DNA from 2 places in the Paraburkholderia caffeinilytica genome. Region 2 is predicted to be linked to the other one. Evidence: riboswitches for the same ligand, from Rfam matches in the RefSeq annotation. Region 2 holds a riboswitch; the other holds the start of a gene.
The links. Region 2 has a riboswitch for thiamine pyrophosphate ahead of thiC (phosphomethylpyrimidine synthase ThiC). Riboswitches for the same ligand answer to the same signal wherever they lie in the genome.
Positions count from the first base shown of each region.

Region 1: another riboswitch for thiamine pyrophosphate. It lies ahead of DSC91_RS24005 (FAD-dependent oxidoreductase); the one in region 2 lies ahead of thiC (phosphomethylpyrimidine synthase ThiC).

Region 1 covers NZ_CP031467.1:1,752,116-1,755,519, reverse strand. The annotation lists gene DSC91_RS24010 (ABC transporter ATP-binding protein/permease) at 1-746, opposite strand, end outside; TPP riboswitch at 1,107-1,230, shown strand; gene DSC91_RS24005 (FAD-dependent oxidoreductase) at 1,460-2,590, shown strand; gene thiS (sulfur carrier protein ThiS) at 2,678-2,875, shown strand; gene DSC91_RS23995 (thiazole synthase) at 2,914-3,404, shown strand, end outside.
Region 2 covers NZ_CP031467.1:771,240-774,643, forward strand. The annotation lists gene DSC91_RS19390 (hypothetical protein) at 121-597, opposite strand; gene DSC91_RS38540 (hypothetical protein) at 685-810, opposite strand; gene DSC91_RS19395 (GreA/GreB family elongation factor) at 1,127-1,537, shown strand; TPP riboswitch at 1,739-1,857, shown strand; gene thiC (phosphomethylpyrimidine synthase ThiC) at 1,947-3,404, shown strand, end outside.

The sequences.
Region 1 (3,404 bases), 980 kb from region 2:
TTGTAGAAGGCGATCTGCTCGGCGTTTTCACGCAAACGGATCAGGCCGAAACGGAAATCCGCCTCGACTTTCTGCGCCTGGTAATTGATCGACACGAGCGGATGGCCAACCTTCTGGATGATCACTGAGCCGACTACCGCGTACAGCGCCGCGGCCCACACCATGTAGCCTGGAATCTGCACCGGCATGCCGCCGAGCGTGACGGTCAGTGCACCGGCCAGCGACCACAGGATCGTCATGAACGAGACCAGCGTGACGATGGTGGACAGCAGATCGAGGGTCAACGAGAGCGTGCTGGTGGCGAGCGATTGCAGGTCGTCGCTGATCCGCTGGTCGGGATTGTCGGCGAGCCGGTCGCGTTCGATCCGATAGAAGGCGCTGTCGTGCAGCCATTCGTTGAGATAACGCGTGGTCAGCCACTGGCGCCAGCGGAAGCCGAGCATCTGCCGTAGATAGCGGCCGTACACCGCAAGGATGATGAAGCCGAACGCGAGCCCCGAAAACACCATCAGCAGGTGTGGGAAATCGTGCACGTTCTTGGTTTGCAGCGCGTTGTAGAAGTCGGCGCTCCAGCGGTTCAGGCGCACGTTGATCCACACGATGAGCAGATTCATCACGATGATCGCGATGAGCAGGCCCCACGCCGTTTTTCGTTCTTCAGAAACCCAGTAAGGTTTGATCAGACTCCAGGCGGAGACTTTTTCGTCCGGCGGCAGCGCGGGGCTGGAAGCGGTATTCGGTGTCATGAGCATCCTGGTGAAGAGCTGGCCCATCTGGACTGGCCCATGTCGGGCCGGTCCCACGGCGGGTTTGCGGTGCGTGCCCCGGGCGTCGTGCTCGACGAACGCACGTCCGGGTGAGCGCCCAATTCTGGCGCGAAGCCCTTAAGTGAAAATTAATTTCGGCCCACAGGTCGCGCCTCGATGCCGCTGTCGCGCGGGCGGTCAAGCATGCCGCCCGCGCGACAGCGGCATCCGGTCCTGGCATTGTGCCAGAGCGCTGCATCCGGCCGTATTGATGAAACGAAAGATGGTGACGGATCAACGGCATGTGATGGCGCCGGCCGCTGGTTTGCGGGCGCCGCGCCTTTTATGGTCTAATGACCTTCGACGAAACAGGGGTGCTTTGCCCACAGGCTGCGTGATTTTCATGCAGCGGCGGCGAGGCTGAGAGAGACCCTTTGCACCCGATCCGGGTAATACCGGCGCGGGAAGTTTCCGGAAGCAGCCAGTCTTCCATTCCCCGCCGGGCGGCGTCCGTCATTGGACGCGCGTATTGCCCGGCCGGCCTCACCCGCCGGTTTCGTCCTGGGTACGTGCGTTTTTTGGCCGTACGGAAAGGATTCGATGACCGCCTATTCTTCAGACATGTGTTTCGTTCTTCGCCACGCTTTCGTCGGTTATGTCGGCGCGCCGTGCTGCTTTGGCCTTGCTTGCCGTCGTGACTCGGAGTGCGCGCGATGAATCGTTCTGCTCAACCCGATTTCGCCGTGCTCGGCGGTGGGCTGTGCGGGCGCCTTGTCGCGTGGCGTCTTGCCGGTGAAGGGCATCGCGTGGCGCTCTATGAGCGTGGCGATGCTACGGGCTCGCAAGCCGCGGCCTGGGTCGCCGCTGCCATGCTGGCGCCGCTGGCCGAAGCCGCCAGTGCTGAACTGCTGATCACGCGTCTTGGCGCGAGTTCGCTCGACACCTGGCCGCGCGTGCTGGCCGAATTGCCCGAACCGGTGTTCTTCCAGCGCAACGGCACGCTGGTCGTATGGCATCACGCCGACCGCACTGAAGCGCCGCTGTTCGAGCGCCGGGTGCGCTCGAACGCGCCTGCCGAATTGCTCGACGGCGGCTTTCTCAAACTGGCGGGCGCCCAGGTCGGCGCCGCCGAGCCCGCGTTGGCGGGGCGCTTCAACCAGGGCTGGCTGCTGCCGCGCGAAGGCCAGCTGGATAACCGGCAGGTGCTGGCCGCGCTCGCCGCGGGCCTCGCCCAGCGCGGCGTCGAAACGCACTGGAACACGCCGGTCGACGATCATGCGTTGCCGCCCGCTCGCGTCACGATCGACTGCAGGGGGCTGGGCGCGAAGTCCGTGCTGCCTACGCTGCGCGGCATCCGCGGCGAAGTCGCGCGCGTGCATGCACCGGGTATCAAGCTGACGCGACCGGTGCGCCTGCTGCATCCGCGCTACCCGCTGTATATCGCGCCGAAGCAGGACGATCTCTACGTGATCGGCGCGACCGAAGTGGAAGGCGAGGACATGTCGCCGGTCAGCGTGCGCTCGGCGCTCGAACTGCTGAGCGCGGCGTTTTCCGTGCATCCCGGCTTCGGCGAGGCGCGCATCCTCGAACTGAATTCGCAGTGCCGCCCGACTTTGCCGGACCACCGTCCGGCCTTGCTGTGGGATGGCGCGCAGACGCTGCGCGTGAACGGCCTGTACCGGCACGGCTACATGATCGTGCCCGAAGTCGCCGACGAAGCCGTGCGCTTCGCCGCGGCACTGCTCGACGGCCGCATCGGCGATGCCGACGCTTTTGCCGACTGGCAAAGCGCGGCGCGCTGGAGCGAACTGTTCCAACTGGATTCCACGCGGGAACCGGCATGAGCGTGGCGCGCCCGCGGCGAAATAGCCGCGGGCAAACCAGCGCGCGCCGTGCCGTTCCCGCCATCGATTGAACCGTATTCGAACACCATGGACATTCACATCAATCAGAAGCCGTTGTCGTTGCCCGAAGGCGCGACTGTCGCCGATGCGCTCGCCGCGTTCGGCGCGCGTCCGCCGTTCGCGGTCGCGCTGAACGGCGATTTCGTCGCGCGTGCCCAGCATGCGGCGCGCGCGCTGCAGCCGGGCGACAAGCTCGATGTCGTGCAACCCGTGGCCGGCGGTTAAGTCCGCGCCACGCCTTGCCGGAGACCAGAATTATGCAAATGACTTCCACTCAAACCGCCGACGCGCTCACGCTCTACGGCCAGACTTTCGCGAGCCGCGTGCTGCTCGGCACCTCGCGCTATCCGTCGCTGCAATCGCTGTCCGATTCGATCGATGCGGCGCGGCCCGGCATGGTGACCGTCGCGCTGCGCCGGCAGATGAACGAAGGCGGCGCCGAAGCCGGCTTCTTCGATCTGCTCAAGCGCCACGGCGTGCCGCTGCTGCCGAACACGGCCGGTTGCCTGACCGTCGGCGAGGCGGTGACGACCGCGCACATGGCGCGTGAAATCTTCGAAACCGAGTGGATCAAGCTCGAACTGATCGGCGACGACTACACGTTGCAGCCCGACCCGGTCGGTCTGATCGAGGCGGCAGCACAGCTAATCAAGGACGGCTTCAAGGTGCTGCCGTATTGCACCGAAGATCTCGTGATCGGCCGCCGCCTGCTCGATGCGGGCTGCGAAGCGCTGATGCCGTGGGGCGCGCCGAT
Region 2 (3,404 bases):
TATTTTGGTTTGGGATGTCCGCCTACGGTCCCGACCGTTTCATGCTGTTGATGCCCGCGGGGCGCGATGCGTCTCCATGCTTGCGGGCGAACTGCCCCGCAGCGCCCCGCGGAGGGTGCCTCAATCGTAACTCACGACAACCGTCACGCGGGTATCCGGCGCGGCATGCTTCGGTGCAAGCGACAACACCCCGCCATCGCGGCCAACCCGGTAGTGCCCATCGCTGGCGGCGCGAAACACACGTCCACCGCTATCGACAAACCGCTCAGCCAGCGTGTCACGCGCCGCCGTGCCATTCGTCGTGCCATTGCTCACCTGAAGCGCGACATCGGCGCCCGTCGCCACGCCCGGCGGAGCGCTAAAGGTCAGCGTGACCGCCGAACCCGTCTGCGCAAGCTGCCCGCCGGTCGCATCGACGCGCGCGCCGGTCTGAGCCGGGGCCGGCGCCGCCGAAATCGCCAGTTGCGGCGCCACGATCGCGCCCGAGAAACTGATCGTTCCACCACTCGCGGCCACCGCCGGCATTGGTGCCGCAACCAGCGTTGCCATCGCCGCTACCGCGCTGAGCGCCCGAAACCGCCCTGTTCCCGTTTTCATCAGCACCTCTCCTTAAGCCGTCTCAAACCGCATCGCGCCATTGACGCGCCGCCCACCGCTAACCGCTCGAATGGGCAACGGCCGCCCCTACAGGCGGATTAACGGCAGCGCCGCGCCGGCCTTGAACGACAACGCGCGATACAGGCATGCCGCGGCGCGTATCCACGGCACCTGCAGGCCGCAAATAAAGAGACGCCCGGCTCGTGCTAACATTCACCTTTCAGTTGCGTCGATCGAGCTTTCGTTCCGGCGCTCGCCCCATACTTTTCGCACTCTGCCCACTATCCCGATGCGCGTTCCGTTCTCCCGAGCCCTCACCCGTTTGCGCCCCCGCCGCGCAACCGGTTGCGCGCGCGCGGACGTCGCGACGCTTCACGCCGGCCAGCCGTCCCGAACGCTCCCGCTTCTCGCCGCCCGGCGCCCGATCTAACGCAGCTTCCCTCCATTGCCGGGGCCGCGTCGTCGGGCTCCGGGCCGATCTCATCCGCACGCTGTCCCCTTACAAGCAGATCGAATTGGAGAACCCGTCATGAAAAAGACGAAAACCTGTTACCTCACCGAACTCGACGTCGCCCGCCTTGAAAAGCATGCGGCCGCGCCGGGTGCCGACGCCAAATTGCAAGACATGCTCGACGACGTTCTCGCACGCGCCGTGATCGTCGAATCGCGCAACATCCCAGCGAACATTGTCACGATGAATTCGCAAGCCACGCTGGTCGACGAAACCAGCGGCGAGCAGATGACCTGGACAGTTGTCTATCCGCCCGATGCGGACTTCGCGCAGGGCCGCCTGAACGTGTTTTCGCCGTTGGGTCTTGCGCTGCTGGGCGCCAAACGCGGTGAACGCATCCGCTTCACGCCGCCGAGCGGCACGGAGAAGGTGCTGAAGCTCGACAAGATCCTGTTCCAGCCGGAAGCCGCCGACGATTTCACGCTGTAAACCACGCACACTCGCAGGCACATTCGCAGCGGCACTCGCAGCCACATTCGCAAGCCCATTCGCGACGCAAAACGCTGCGCCGCATCATTCCCGGCAGCCCTATCACAATAAGAATAGTGCGTGGCTGACCGGCGTTATCTCCGACATCTGACTTTTTCAAGACGGGTTGCCAAGCAACGCCCGGGCGGTGTATCGTGTGCGCTGCTAACGCGGGGGTCCTGCGTGGCACGGAGGTTGGAGGTCCGTGTTGCGTGGGTGAGAAATACCCTTTGAACCTGATCTGGATAATGCCAGCGCAGGGAAGCGTACGGATTTCGCACCTGGTCTACCGTTTCATCTCTCGCGAATCCGACAACTTCCGTCTCGTCTCCTGCTTAGCGGCCCCACATAGCTTTGCATGGAGATACGCATGAACGCCAACCCGAAGTTCCTTTCCGCCGACGCCCACGTCGATGCCGCCGCCGTCGCGCCGCTGCCGAATTCACGCAAGGTCTACGTGACCGGCTCGCGCCCCGATATCCGCGTGCCGATGCGTGAAATTTCCCAGGCGGATACGCCGGACAGCTTCGGCGGCGAGAAGAATCCGCCGGTCTATGTCTACGACACGTCGGGCCCCTACTCCGATCCGGAAGCCAAAATCGACATCCGCGCCGGTCTGCCCGCGCTGCGTCAAGCCTGGATCGAGGAGCGCGGCGACACCGAAGCGCTGACGGGCCTGTCGAGCGACTTCAGCCGCGAACGCGCCGCCGACACCGCGACCGCCGATCTGCGCTTCAAAGGCCTGCACCGCACGCCGCGCCGCGCCATCGCCGGCAAGAACGTCTCGCAGATGCACTACGCACGTCGCGGCATCATCACGCCGGAAATGGAATACATCGCGATTCGCGAGAACCAGCAACGCGCCGCGTATCTGGAAAGCCTGAAGACGAGCGGCCCGAACGGCGAAAAGCTCGCCGCGATGATGGGCCGCCAGCATCCGGGCCAGGCGTTCGGCGCGAGTGCATTCGGTCCCGATGGCCTGAAGGAAATCACCGCGGAATTCGTGCGCGAAGAAGTGGCGCGCGGCCGCGCGATCATCCCGAACAACATCAACCATCCGGAAAGCGAGCCGATGATCATCGGCCGTAACTTCCTCGTGAAGGTGAATGCGAACATCGGCAACTCGGCGGTAACCTCGTCGATCGGCGAAGAAGTCGACAAGATGACCTGGGCGATCCGCTGGGGCGGCGACACGGTGATGGATCTGTCCACCGGCAAGCACATTCACGAAACGCGCGAGTGGATCATCCGCAATTCGCCGGTGCCGATCGGCACGGTGCCGATCTATCAGGCTTTGGAAAAGGTCAACGGCAAGGCCGAAGACCTGACGTGGGAAATCTTCCGCGACACGCTGATCGAACAGGCCGAGCAAGGCGTCGACTACTTCACGATTCACGCCGGCGTGCGTCTGCAATACGTGCCGCTGACAGCGAAGCGCATGACCGGTATCGTCTCGCGCGGCGGCTCGATCATGGCGAAGTGGTGCCTCGCGCATCACAAGGAAAGCTTCCTGTACGAGCACTTCGAAGACATCTGCGAAATCATGAAGGCGTATGACGTCGCCTTCTCGCTCGGCGACGGTCTGCGTCCCGGCTCGATCTACGATGCGAACGACGAAGCGCAGCTCGGCGAACTGAAGACGCTCGGCGAACTCACGCAGATCGCGTGGAAGCACGACGTGCAGACGATGATCGAAGGCCCCGGCCACGTGCCGATGCAGTTGATCAAGGAGAACATGGACCTGCAACTGGAATGGTGCGACGAAGCACCGTTCTACACGCTGGGACCGTTGACCACGGACATCGCGCCGGGTTACGACCACATCACC